One region of the Alteromonas sp. G4i35 genome, then DNA from elsewhere that is predicted to be linked to it. Evidence: predicted binding sites of a transcription regulator. Region 1 holds the regulator's gene; each other region holds the start of a gene.
The links. The regulator sigma-54, encoded in region 1, starts transcription at its own class of promoters, with help from an activator protein. The targets are predictions, from matches to a motif close to GTTGGCACGNNNNTNGNNT.
Positions count from the first base shown of each region.

Region 1 (4,552 bases):
TTATTCCTACAAGCTAAAAGATGAACAATGCAGGCCATAGAGCCTAAGTGGGCGTAGAATATCGCAATTATGATGAGTCTGTCATGATAATTGCGTAGGTTTTGCGCAGGATTTTAAGATAACTGCGCTAAGTGTCGATTAATTGGTCAATGGATTGGGCAAGTAATACTATTCGTCTTCGTTAAATCTGCCCTCAATAAGCTCTTCAATAGCTGCAAGTGCATCAACAGCATCACTGCCGTCCACAATCACGTCTACCTGTTCACCTTGATGGCTTTCAAGCATCATTAATCCCAATACACTGCTTGCGTCTGCTTCTTTATCGCCTTTTTTTAAGATGATTTTAGCGTCGAATTGATTAGCCAGTTTAACCAGTTGGGTCGCCGCTCTTGCATGCAACCCTAACTTATTGACGATAGTTAGCGTTTTTTGAATAGTCATTACTGATTCAGCTCTCTATGGCGAATTTGAACATCAGGGTGTATTTCACTGAAGGTTTTCGACAGGGTCTGTGCGATATAAACCGAACGGTGTTGCCCGCCAGTACAGCCAATGGCTACGGTTACGTAACTTCTGTTATTGCGCTCTAAATGAGGCAGCCATGTCGTTATTAAATTCTGAATTTGCCAAATGAACTTGGTCACTACAGGCTGCGACCCCAAAAATACTTCTACTGGTGCGTCTAATCCGGTCAGATGTTTAAGGTCGGGCTCCCAGTGGGGGTTAGGTAAAAAGCGGGCATCAAAAACGTAATCCGCATCTTTAGGAATGCCGTGCTTAAAGCCAAACGACTCAAACACAAGCACAAGGCGTGAGCTTTTCTTACCCAGGATACGCTCTCGAATTAACTCTGCCAGTTGGTGAATGGTAAGCTTATCTGTATCTAGATATAAATCTGCGCGCTCAGCAATAGGAGCAAGTAGCGCAGACTCGGCTTTAATGGCTTCTGAAAGCGACTTATTGAGCTTGGCAAGAGGGTGAAGACGACGTGTTTCGCTAAAACGCTTAACCAGTACATCATCGCTCGCGTCAATGTAAACAATGGTCATCGACCACGAAGAAGGCAGGTAGTCTAGAATTTCTACCAAATCGTCAGGATTTTTGGGTAAGTTTCTCACATCGATACTTACCGCAACCTGATCGTACTCGTCAACAACTGTATGGGTTAAAGTGGGAAGTAAGTTTACCGGTATATTATCAACACAGTAATAACCTAAATCTTCCAATGCGCGAAGTGCGACAGACTTACCAGACCCTGAACGACCACTGATTATTATCAGCTTCACCTACTTTCTCCCTAATACTCTGGTTTTATCACATACGCGTTGTTGAATTAGGCGCCCACTAAACGGTTAATAGGCGCTTAATGTTTAACTTAATGCAGATAGAATATCGTCGCTTGTCGTTGCGCGACGTATTGCTTTAATCGTTTCTTTGTCGCTTAGTTTACCAGCCACGGTGGCCAGCGTTTGAAGGTGTCCTTCGGTCTGTTCCTCGGGAACGAGTAGCGCAAAAAAGATGTCTACGGGTTTCTCGTCAAGGGCGTCGAAGTCGATTGCTGGCGTGCTGGTTACAACAATGGCGATCACTTTTTCAAGGCCCGGCAGGCGCCCGTGGGGCAGGGCGATACCATTGCCAATGCCTGTACTACCCATACGCTCTCGAGCCATCAAACTGTTGAGTACCGTTGCCTGATCAATGTTCTCGTTTTGCTTGGCAGCGATATCAGCGATGATCTCAAGAATTCGCTTTTTACTATTACACTGAACCGCACACTCGGTGCGGTCCAGACTTACGATGGCTTGTATATCCATGCTTAATTAACTACTAATGTTTTTTCAGTTTTTCCTTATGCTTGATTACCTGCCGGTCGAGTTTATCAACCATGCTGTCAATCGCCGCATACATGTCGGTATTTTCTGAGGATGCGAATACTTCAGCGCCACTTAAATGAACGGTCGCTTCGGCTTTTTGATTTAATTTTTCAACGTTCAGGATGACATGCACATTAGAAATGTGATCAAAGTGACGTTCAAGTTTGCTGAACTTCGTATCGACATAATTACGCAAAGAGTCGGTGATTTCGACATGATGACCAGTAAGGTTGATTTGCATATTTCGTCTTCCTTATATTATTAAGCCCGATTAAATAAGGCTTTTGCGTTGGTTCGACGGCGGGATCGACAACGATTCCCGGTACTTTGCTATTGTTCGCCGGGCAACTTTAATGCCTTGTTCGGCCAACAATGAAGCAATCTTGCTATCACTTAGCGGCTTGCTAGGCTTTTCAGCGGCCACTAATTTCTTGATCAATGCACGAATCGCTGTAGATGAACATTCACCACCAGACTCTGTTGCAACGTGGCTTGAGAAGAAATACTTCAATTCGAAGATTCCACGTGGCGTATGCATGTACTTTTGCGTTGTCACTCGCGAAATAGTGGATTCGTGCATATCTACCATTTCTGCGACATCATTTAGCACCATTGGTTTCATCATTTCCGGGCCGTGCTCAAAAAAGCCCATTTGCTGCTGCACAATGCAGTTTGCAACCTTCATTAAGGTTTCGTTACGAGATTCAAGGCTCTTTATGAACCACTTAGCCTCTTGCATGTGTGAGCGGATGAATTGTGAATCGCTACTATTCTTGGCACGGCGACTCATTGCAGCGTATTGTTGATTTACGCTTAATTTAGGCAGACTGTCGGGGTTCAGCTCAACCACCCAACGGCCATTTTTCTTAGTTACTGAGACATCAGGAATAACGTACTCAGGCTCTTTAGTAACTAAAGCACTACCTGGGCGAGGATTCAAGGTTTGCAGTAAACGCATTGCCTCGCGTAGCTGATCTTCTTTCAATCGGCTTTTACGCATAAGCGTACGATAGTCTTTGCTGCTCAGTAAGTCAGAGTACTCTTCAATTAGTTGCTTTGCTTCAGCAAGCCACGGTGTGTCTTCTGAAAATTGGCGCAATTGCACCATCAAACATTCTTGTGGAGAGCGTGAGCCAGAACCAATAGGGTCGAACATCTGAATGCGCTTTAGCACACATTCTATTTCGTCCATTTCAATCGGCTCTTCCATATCATCATCGTTAACCGCTTCTAAAATATCATCAAGGGTAACGGTTAAATAACCTGACTCGTCAATAGAGTCGATGATTGCTGTAGCGATTGCGCGATCGGTATCCGAGAAATGGGTAAGGCGCATTTGCCAAAGAAGGTGCTCTTGAATATCTTCAGTAGTCTCACCTTGGAAGATTTGCTCGTCGTCATTGGATGGACCCGGAGCAGGCGAAGATGAAGCAGAATAGTATTCGTCCCATGTGCTGTCGATTGGCAGCTCATCGGGAAGATCGTTTTTCTCAAGTGCATCGCCGGCTTCTAACGTGTCACTAGATGCAGAAGCAGTGGCCTCAGAACCGCTGTCATCGTTGTCGATATTGTTCTTTTCTAGTTGCGGCTCGTCGTTACCTTCTTCAACTTCTAATAGCGGATTAGAATCGAGCGCTTCTTGGATCTCTTGTTGAAGATCAAGTGTAGAAAGCTGCAGCAGTTTAATGGCCTGCTGAAGCTGTGGTGTCATGGTAAGTTGTTGGCTAAATTTTAGCTGTAAAGATGGTTTCATCTACGTCTTATTTAAATGCTCTAAATTGAATATACCAGAGCGAAACTGAAAAATGACAATTCGGTTACATTAACTATAGCCTGAATTGTTCGCCTAGGTATACATCCCTTACTTTTTGATTACTTAAAACCTGTTCCGCCGTTCCTTGCGCAATAAGCTCGCCATGACTCACAATGTACGCCTTTTCACAAACATCCAATGTCTCTCGTACGTTATGGTCCGTGATAAGGATTCCAATACCCCTATCGCGAAGATGTTGTATTATCTTCTTTATATCATTAACTGATATTGGATCAACACCAGCAAATGGTTCGTCTAACAAAATAAATTGCGGTTTTGCTGCCAGAGCGCGGGCAATCTCAACGCGACGGCGTTCGCCCCCTGACAAACTCATCCCCGTACTATTACGTATATGGTTAATATTAAATTCATCAAGTAGCGCATCTGCTTCTTCTTCTTGCTGTTGTGAATTTAAATCTTTACGGGTTTGCAAAATGGCCATGATATTTTCATGCACTGTGAGCTTTCTGAAAATAGAGGCTTCCTGCGGTAGGTAGCCAATTCCGCGGCGTGCGCGCTCGTGCATGGGCTGATGAGTTAGCTCATTGTCGTCGATTTCAATTTTGCCTTTATCCAGATTCACTAAACCAACAATCATGTAGAATGTGGTGGTCTTACCAGCGCCATTTGGGCCAAGAAGACCAACAATTTGACCCGTTGAGACAGACAGACTTACATCTCGAACAACCTGTCTTGACTTGTAAGCCTTAGCAAGATTTTTAGCGCTCAAAGTTGCCATTGCTATTCATTGCCCTCGTTGTCTTTTTTGTCTTTCTTAGACGAAGTTTTGCGAATGGTCTCAGGTGTGAATACTGTGGTCACTCGACCCTCACCATCTTTACCTGCGCCGCCAGTCGCTAGCAAT
Region 1 is NZ_JBHNZD010000025.1:72,097-76,648, reverse strand. Features, by position in the region: gene ACFI6L_RS16165 (HPr family phosphocarrier protein) at 169-441, opposite strand; gene rapZ (RNase adapter RapZ) at 441-1,286, opposite strand; gene ptsN (PTS IIA-like nitrogen regulatory protein PtsN) at 1,371-1,814, opposite strand; gene hpf (ribosome hibernation promoting factor) at 1,828-2,115, opposite strand; gene ACFI6L_RS16145 (RNA polymerase factor sigma-54) at 2,146-3,627, opposite strand; gene lptB (LPS export ABC transporter ATP-binding protein) at 3,701-4,426, opposite strand; gene lptA (lipopolysaccharide transport periplasmic protein LptA) at 4,429-4,552, opposite strand, start outside.

Region 2 (4,552 bases), on a different contig from region 1:
CAGTATAACTTTGGTTGCTAGCGTAGCTGCTGCCAGAGGCTTCAACTTGGTTGTTTGCGTTAGTTATTTGCCAACTGGTTTCACTGCCGTAATTGTCGGTAGTTAAGTTCAATACGCCTGAATGGCTAGCACACGTGCTCCCACCGCCGTTATTGCCACCTGACCCAAGCGTAGTCGGCTCGAATGCGTCTACATAGACGGTTTCTGACCCATCAAAGCCAGTCTGATCATAAAAGCGTAACCCCACCTCAATCTCTTTTGACGCTGTAGCGGAATAAGAGAAAGTAAGCTGTTGCCAGTTTCCAGTTAATGAGTTGTCAGAATAACCTTGATAACCGTCTACATATAGGCGTGCTTTTACAGCACCTTCAGTGTGATATAGCCTCACTGAAAATTCATAATTTTGACCGGCGGTTACATTGATTGTCTGACGGAAGTCAGTTGAACCTTGCGTTGTCGTATTGACGGTAACTGCAGCAGACTTGCTTCCCGAGAATGAGTAGACCGAGTTTTCAGCTACACTAATGCCGGAGTCGATAGTTGACCATGAATTAGGTGCGCCAGACGTCCATGTTTCAAAGTCTCCATTGGAGACCTGACCCATGGCGATAGCGGGTAACAACGCACCTGCCAAGCCGACTATTTGACGTAAGTTTATATTCATTTATTTTCCGTTATTGTCTTTATTTTAAATGTATATTTGTTCCTTAAATGTAGTGTTCGACGCCTTCCTAGGCGTATCAAATATTGCACGTATTTGTGACAAAATGAATAAAAGTGCTTAATCTAACGGCAGAGAGTACTGAGTTCACGGCAAGGAAATAGATGCAAATAAACGGTGAGTTAAGCGAGAGATCAGTACTATTTTATATGGACTGTTGGGAGTAATAAAATGACTGACAGCCCAATTCCATCGCTATCCGTACGCTCATATACGAAGCAAACGTGCCGCCATAAACACAACTACTTTCAGTTAGTGCTGCCCATCAACGGACATATCTTGATAGAAATCGATAATTTTAGCGGGCGAGTAGGCGTAGGCGAAGGCGTATGCATAGCGCCGAATGAGGTCCATTATTTTAGCGCTAACGAACTGTCAAAATTTATTGTGGCGGACTTGGAGCATGTGCCAGTTAATTTAAATGACAGGTTGCACCCGATATTTCAGGTAACGTCAGCATTACAGGCGTTTTTATCGTTTGTAGAGATTCAAATTAGCCAGTTTGCTGACCAAGGCCATGAAGAAATACTGGCGCTATTTTTAACCTTGCTAGAAACATCCTTGAAAGGATGCAGCATGGATAAGCGAATGACTCCTGTATTAAGCCATATTCATCGCGACCTTGCCCGAGGCTTTACACAGGTGGAGTTAGCACGGATAGCCTGCATGGGAACAACGCAATTCAAAACACGCTTTAAAGAAGCCACCGGGCATAGTTTACGAGATTACCTTGTAAAAGTGAGGATGGAAAAGGCCAAAGCACTACTTAGAAATACCGATACACCAATGTTGGGTATAGCTCAGCTAACAGGGTATGAAGATGTTGCAGCATTCAGTCGCCGGTTCAAAGCGTATTTCGGGCGACCCCCTAAGTTTTTCAAAAGAAAGTGACTGTGATAAGGGCTTACCTCACATGACGGTAAATCGTTGATAGAGACAACTAGTTAATCTCTTCGTCTTTAGGAAGTTTATTGACTCTGGCTTCTATAAAACGTTTGTGGTCGTCCATTTTGGTGCATTCTAAGGTTCCACCAGCAATTCCACTCAATATCGCCAAAGTTTTATTGGTCGTACTGCTACAGTTTACGCGTTTTGAAGGGCGTCGATTTTCATTAGCTTGTATTTGCTGTGTGCTTGGCCCGCTAAGCACAGGACTATTTTTACGCTCTTGAAATGCTTTTGCTGCCTGTTCTGCGTCTTCAGCGACTTTGTCACTGTGATACTTTTCAAAGTAGAGGGCTGCGCCATCTTTTACCGATAGATTCAACGAGCCTGCGCGCCGATTTGCGTCTTTTGATAAAGTGGGCGACGGCAGTGTATTAGTCGGCTTACTTTCAATGGGTACCTGCTGTGTATCGGGCTCAGCATTTTTCTGCTGCTTGGGCGTAGGGCTTTCTACAATTTCATTCTTACTATCAAGTGCTTCAGTCGCTTTGGTTGCGTCAGGCTTCAACTCAATTTCTTGCCTTTTAGGGGAAACATCGATTGGTTTAGTTTCTTGTGGTTTAGCTTGGGCAGAAGGGCGTGGAACGGGGGGATAGTACAGTCTGGCGCTTATCTCCGGCGTTCGCTCCAAAACATTTACTCGTGCTTTTTGGTTGTTGATGCCCATTTGAGAAAGTATGACCACTACGATGACCCCAAACACATGTGCACAGCCCGAAATTAATAGTGGGCGCCACGCCGTTTTCTTTGCAACGGAATGGTGTTCAATGCTGCGCTCAGGCGCAAAGAAAGATGGGGTGATAGTCGTCATAGTAAACAACAGACCATGGGCCCTATCGAATAGTTCCATCCTAATTTCATCGCACTTTTTAGCCCTCTCACCTTACCGCAACCTCATGCCGCTTCAAAATTGGGCAAATTTTTAACAGTGCACCATTAGTGTGCATTATTTTTGTGCGTTCATGAAGCGTTTGCTTGTATGTATTTGATTTATTTGGCTAATCATTTGTGGCATGGCTCTTGGTTTATCTTCCCATAGTTGGAAACACGACCATAAATCACAGAATAACCAAAACAAACTGGGAGCAACTCATGAAACTAGTCACAGCGATCATCAAGCCGTTCAAGCTAGATGATGTTCGTGAAGCCATTTCAGAAATCGGTATCGACGGTTTGACCGTGACCGAAGTGAAGGGCTTTGGACGTCAAAAAGGACACACTGAACTTTACCGCGGAGCGGAATATCAGGTGGATTTTCTACCTAAAGTCAAACTGGAAATTGCTGTTCAGGATGATCAAGTAGAGCGCCTGGTAGAAGCCATCGTTGGCGCTGCCAAAACAGGCAAAATTGGAGACGGCAAGGTGTTTGTTTACGACCTTGAACACGCCGTTCGTATTCGAACTGGTGAGTCGGATAGCGACGCGCTGTAAGCCACAACGATATATTTGCGGAGAAAACCATAATGGAAATCACTTTTGAACTTGGGTATGCGCTAGATACCTTTTATTTTCTAATCTGCGGTGCACTGGTTATGTGGATGGCTGCAGGTTTTGCGATGCTTGAAGCAGGTCTTGTTCGAGCGAAAAACACCACAGAAATTCTAACTAAAAACGTGGCGCTATTCGCTATCGCTTGCACTATGTACATGATTTGCGGTTACGGCATTATGTACGGTGGCGGCGACTGGGGTCCATTCCTAAGCGGTATCATGGCTGATGGCGCAACAGGTGTCGCTGAAGAGCCAGCAACATATGCACCTTCTGCTGACTTCTTCTTCCAAGTAGTATTTGTTGCAACAGCAATGTCTATCGTATCTGGTGCGGTAGCTGAGCGTATGAAGCTTTGGGCATTCCTAGCGTTCGCAGTTGTTATGACGGGCTTCATCTATCCAATGGAAGGTGCTTGGACATGGGGCGGCGAAGCAGTATTCGGTATGTATACGCTTGGCGACCTTGGTTTCTCTGACTTTGCAGGTTCAGGTATTGTTCACATGGCTGGTGCAGCTGCTGCTCTTGCTGGTGTTCTTGTGCTTGGTGCTCGTAAGGGTAAATACACCGCTGACGGTAAAGTAAACGCGATTCCAGGTGCAAACTTACCGCTTGCAACTTTAGGTACATTTATCCTGTGGATGGGTTGGTTTGGCTTCAACGGCGGTTCAGTATTGGCTACTGCAACTGTTGAAAGTGCAAACTCAGTAGCGATTGTATTTATGAACACAAATGCTGCAGCTGCTGGTGGTGCAATTGCTGCACTTATCGTAGCACGCATTCTATTCGGTAAAGCTGACCTAACTATGGTACTTAACGGTGCACTAGCCGGTCTTGTGGCTATTACAGCAGAGCCTTCAACACCTACACCATTACAAGCTACTTTGTTCGGCGGCCTTGGTGGTATTTTAGTAGTGCTTAGCATTGTTGCACTAGACAAGCTTAAGATTGACGATCCAGTGGGCGCAATTTCAGTTCACGGCGTGGTAGGTCTTCTAGGTCTTATCCTTGTACCTTTCACTAACGATGGTTCAAGCATCTCTGGTCAGCTAATTGGTGCAGCGACTATCTTTGTATGGGTATTCGTAGTGAGCCTAGTGGTATGGCTAGTGATTAAAGCGGTTATGGGTGTACGTGTGAGCGAAGAAGAAGAATTCGACGGCGTAGACATGAGCGAATGTGGTCTGGAAGCATACCCAGACTTCACAAGCAGCCGTTCGTAAGAGAGTCTCGATTAGGCAACGAAACAACAATAACAATAATGCCTTATTACTTCGTTTAAGCCCCGCTAATGCGGGGCTTTTTTCGTTTCATGCAATGTGTTTTAAGACCATTATTGAGCTTAGGAAAAGAGCCTAGGCGTAATGTGACAATAACGCTACACTATGAATCGATAAA
Region 2 is NZ_JBHNZD010000018.1:40,350-44,901, forward strand. Features, by position in the region: gene ACFI6L_RS12910 (endonuclease) at 1-664, opposite strand, end outside; gene ACFI6L_RS12915 (AraC family transcriptional regulator) at 893-1,612, shown strand; gene ACFI6L_RS12920 (hypothetical protein) at 1,662-2,516, opposite strand; gene glnK (P-II family nitrogen regulator) at 2,759-3,097, shown strand; gene ACFI6L_RS12930 (ammonium transporter) at 3,130-4,377, shown strand.
Region 2: a site for sigma-54 is predicted at 2,674-2,692, ahead of glnK (P-II family nitrogen regulator). Genes of this name have one in related genera too.

Region 3 (4,552 bases), on a different contig from region 1:
CCGAAAAAATCTCCTACCTACTTGGTGTTCTGCTTTAACGCGGTGTACGCCATGGTGGGTTGTTGTGTTTAACATCTTAGCTTCTGAGAGAACATGTTCGATTTAATTACCAGTAAAGACAGCAACGTTAAAAACGACGTGCTATCAGGTATTACCGTGGCGCTTGCCTTGGTCCCTGAAGCCGTTGCATTCGCATTTGTGGCCGGCGTAGAACCAATGATTGGTCTTTATGCGGCTTTCATGATGGGCTTAATCACTTCCGCTATTGGTGGCCGACCAGGAATGATTTCTGGTGCTACCGGCGCCATGGCCGTTGTAATGGTGGCACTGGTTGCCCAACACGGCGTGCAGTATTTATTTGCCGCGGTTATTTTGGCTGGTTTACTGCAAATAATGTGCGGTATTTTCAAGCTCGGAAAGTTTATACGTCTGGTCCCATATCCGGTAATGCTAGGCTTCGTAAATGGTTTGGCAATTGTTATTTTCTTGGCGCAATTAGGCCAGTTCAAAGTGACCAACGCAGCGGGTGAATTACAGTGGATGGAAGGTACGCTGTTATATTGGATGCTAGGGCTTGTGGCGCTAACCATGGCCATTATCTATTTATTGCCAAAGCTAACCAAAGCTGTACCGGCGTCGCTGGTTGCGATTGTTACGGTAACCTTGTTAGTACACGGTCTTGACCTTGAAGCGCGCACTGTAATCGACTTTGTTCGCGATTTGCTACCAGCTGACCAGCGCGATACCGCGACGCTAGCGGGTGAACTTCCTAGCTTCGCTATTCCTATGGTGCCGTTTACCTGGGAAACCTTCATGATCATTTTGCCTACCTCAGTCATTCTTTGTTTGGTTGGCTTAATTGAGTCGCTTCTTACCCTTTCATTAATTGATGAAATGACGGACACCCGCGGACGCGGCAACAAAGAGTGCGTTGGCCAAGGCGTTGCAAATACAGTTAACGGTTTCTTTGGCGGTATGGGCGGTTGTGCCATGATTGGTCAAAGTATGATTAACATAAACTCTGGTGGCCGTGGCCGCTTGTCTGGTATCACCGCGGCGGTTGTATTATTAGGCTTTATTCTATTTGCTGCTCCGCTAATTGAAATGATTCCTCTTGCTGCCCTTGTTGGCGTTATGTTCGTGGTGGTTATTGCTACATTTGAGTGGGCGTCATTCAGAATTATTCGCGGCGTAAACAAAGAAGATGCGTTCGTACTTTTCCTAGTAACAGGCGTTACCGTTATCGCTGACCTGGCTATTGCGGTTGTGGTGGGTGTTATCGTTTCAGCACTGGTGTTTGCATGGAAACACGCTCGTCATATTGAAGCGAGATCCCATATCGATAACGACGGTTGGAAAGTCTATGAGCTAGACGGCCCGCTGTTCTTTGGCTCGGTATCACATTTCAAAGACCTGTTTGATATCGCCAACGACCCTAACGATGTAGTTATTGACTTTAAAGACTCTCGCATTTGGGATTCATCAGGTATCGATGCGCTAGATACCCTTGCTGACAAATACGAAGAGCAGGGTAAAAAGCTACACATTCGTCATATCAGTGATGAATGTCGCTCACTGCTTCGCAAGGCCGATAAGTTTGTTGAAATTAACGTGGTTGAAGACCCTCGCTACCGCGTAGCGACAGATAAGCTGGCCTAAGTTATTTGATAGCCTCAATGCACCAAGTGAACACAGTTTTGCGTTTGTTTGGTGCAGTCATGAAGTCTGAATAATGCTTATTTTGAAGTAAATTGAATAAAAACAATGAATTACGTTTTTGGCACTGAACTTGGATAACTATAAACGTAAAGTGTGTTTTGGTGATTTGTGTCAATCGCTGAAAATTGTGTGATTTATAACACTCCGTAAAATGTGTTAGCCGACCTAAACCGTTGGCAAAATAGGCAACGAAGCCCGCATCAACGAAAGTTGAAGCGGGCTTTTTTTTGTCCCGAAAAAAGGGGAATACCATGACTTCATTGGACTCAAAAACGCAAATTGTCGTCGTAGGCAACGGCATGGTGGGGCATCATTTTGTTGAGCAGCTTCACCAAAGCGATGCCAATGTAGAAATAACCGTTTTATGCGGCGAGTCACGCCTTGCGTACGACCGCGTTTATCTGTCGTCTTTTTTTAGCGGCGCGAGTGCTGATGACTTAGCGCTTACTACACCCGCTCAGTACGCCGAGTGGGGCGTAAACGTAGTTACCAATGCCTTGGTTACCGATATAGACCGTGACAATAATAAAGTGACGACTTCTGAAGGGCAGGTGTTTAGCTACGATAAGCTTGTGCTAGCTACGGGCTCATACCCATTTGTGCCACCCATTCCTGGCAACGATCAAGAGCATTGCTTGGTGTACCGCACTATAGACGATCTACTCGCTATTGAAGCATCAGCAGCGGTGAGCAAAGTAGGGGTTGTTGTTGGTGGTGGGCTGTTGGGTTTAGAAGCCGCTAACGCATTAAAACAAGCCGGTCTCGACACCCACGTGGTTGAGTTTGCCCCGCAGCTTATGGCGGTACAGCTAGACCAAGCAGGTGGTAACGTTCTTAAGGACAAAATTGAAGCATTGGGTGTTACGGTTCACACCCAAAAGGCAACGCAAACTATTGAGGCCGGTGATACCTGCCGCTATAAAATGGTGTTTGCTGACGGCACTGCACTAGAAACTGACATGATTTTATTTTCTGCTGGTATTCGACCTTCCGACCAGCTCGGCAGAAAGTCAGCGCTAACACTGGGTGAGCGCGGCGGTATTGTTATTGATAACCACTGCGTGACGTCTGACCCGAACATTTACGCTGTGGGTGAATGTGCGCTGTGGGATAACAAAATCTTTGGTCTTGTTGCACCTGGCTACACCATGGCACGCACGGCCGTAAGTCATATTACAGGTGGCGATGCCGAGTTCGCTGGCGCAGATATGAGCACTAAACTCAAGCTAATGGGCGTAGAAGTGGGCTCAATTGGCGATGCCCATGAACGCACAGACGGAGCGCTTAGCTACACGTACTTAAATCAGCCCGAGGGCGTGTATAAAAAGCTGGTGGTAGATAGCGAGCAAAAGTACGTGCTTGGTGCTGTACTCGTTGGCGATACCAGCGACTACGACACGCTCCTGCAGTATGCACTTAATAATATTGAATTACCTGAACACCCAGAAAGCCTAATTCTGCCGTCATCCGATGCCGCACCGGCGTTAGGTGCCGATGCACTACCAGACACCGCGTCTATTTGTTCATGCTTAAATGTGACTAAGGGCGACATTGTTTCAGCCATTGAAGGCGGCTGTTGTAGCGTTGGCGATGTAAAAGGTGAAACTAAGGCCAGTACAGGTTGTGGAGGCTGTGCCGCTCTACTTAAAAATGTGGTAGACAGCGAGCTTGAAAAGCGCGGTGTGGAAGTATCGAAAGCCATTTGTGAGCACTTCAATTACACCCGACAAGAACTGTTTCACATTGTTAAGGTAAACGGCATTCGCACCTTTGACGAGCTACTGGAGCAGCATGGTGAAGGTCTAGGGTGTGAAATTTGTAAGCCCGCTGTCGGCTCAATTTTAGCCTCGGTGTATAACGACTATATTCTTAAGGCTTCACATCTTCCTCTGCAAGACACCAACGATATCTACCTTGGCAACATGCAAAAAGATGGCACGTATTCCGTTGTACCGCGTGTACCTGGTGGCGAAATAACGCCTGAGAAGTTGATTCTGCTCGGCGAAGTGGCAAAAGAATACAACCTGTACACCAAGATCACAGGTGGTCAGCGCATTGATTTATTTGGTGCGCGCGTAGAGCACTTACCTGATATCTGGGAAAAACTGGTCGCTGGTGGTTTTGAAACCGGCCATGCTTACGCGAAGGCACTGCGTACTGTTAAATCCTGTGTGGGCAGCACTTGGTGCCGCTACGGTGTTCAGGATTCTGTTGGCACAGCCATTGACTTAGAGAACCGTTACAAAGGCTTACGTGCGCCGCATAAAATTAAATTTGCTGTCTCGGGGTGTACCCGTGAGTGCGCAGAAGCTCAAAGCAAAGACATCGGCGTTATTGCCACCGAGCAAGGTTGGAACCTGTATGTTTGCGGTAATGGCGGTATGAAGCCGCGACATGCAGACCTGTTTGCCACCGACCTAGATACCAAAACCCTTATTAAGTATATCGACCGCGTGCTGATGTTTTATGTGAAAACGGCTGACCGCTTACAGCGCACATCGGTGTGGATGGACAATATGGAAGGAGGCTTAGCTTACCTGCAAGACGTTGTGATAAACGATGCACTTGGCATTAATGGTGAGCTTGAAGCACAGATGGATGCTGTGGTTGATGCTTATCAGTGCGAATGGAAAACCACCATTGAAAACCCTGAGTCGCGCAAGCGTTTCCGTCAATTTGTAAACAGCGATGCTAGCGACACCAATATTCAGTTTGTTTCAGAGCGAGGCCAGGTTCGCCCAGCTACTGAAGCTGAAAAAGTAGCAGGTAAAGATCAGTTCATTCCTGTCTCTATGGTGTAGCCATTGGCTTATCAACCTTGTTAGGAGAATCA
Region 3 is NZ_JBHNZD010000001.1:106,084-110,635, forward strand. Features, by position in the region: gene ACFI6L_RS00470 (SulP family inorganic anion transporter) at 94-1,659, shown strand; gene nirB (nitrite reductase large subunit NirB) at 1,971-4,520, shown strand.
Region 3: a site for sigma-54 is predicted at 1,777-1,795, ahead of nirB (nitrite reductase large subunit NirB). Genes of this name have one in related genera too.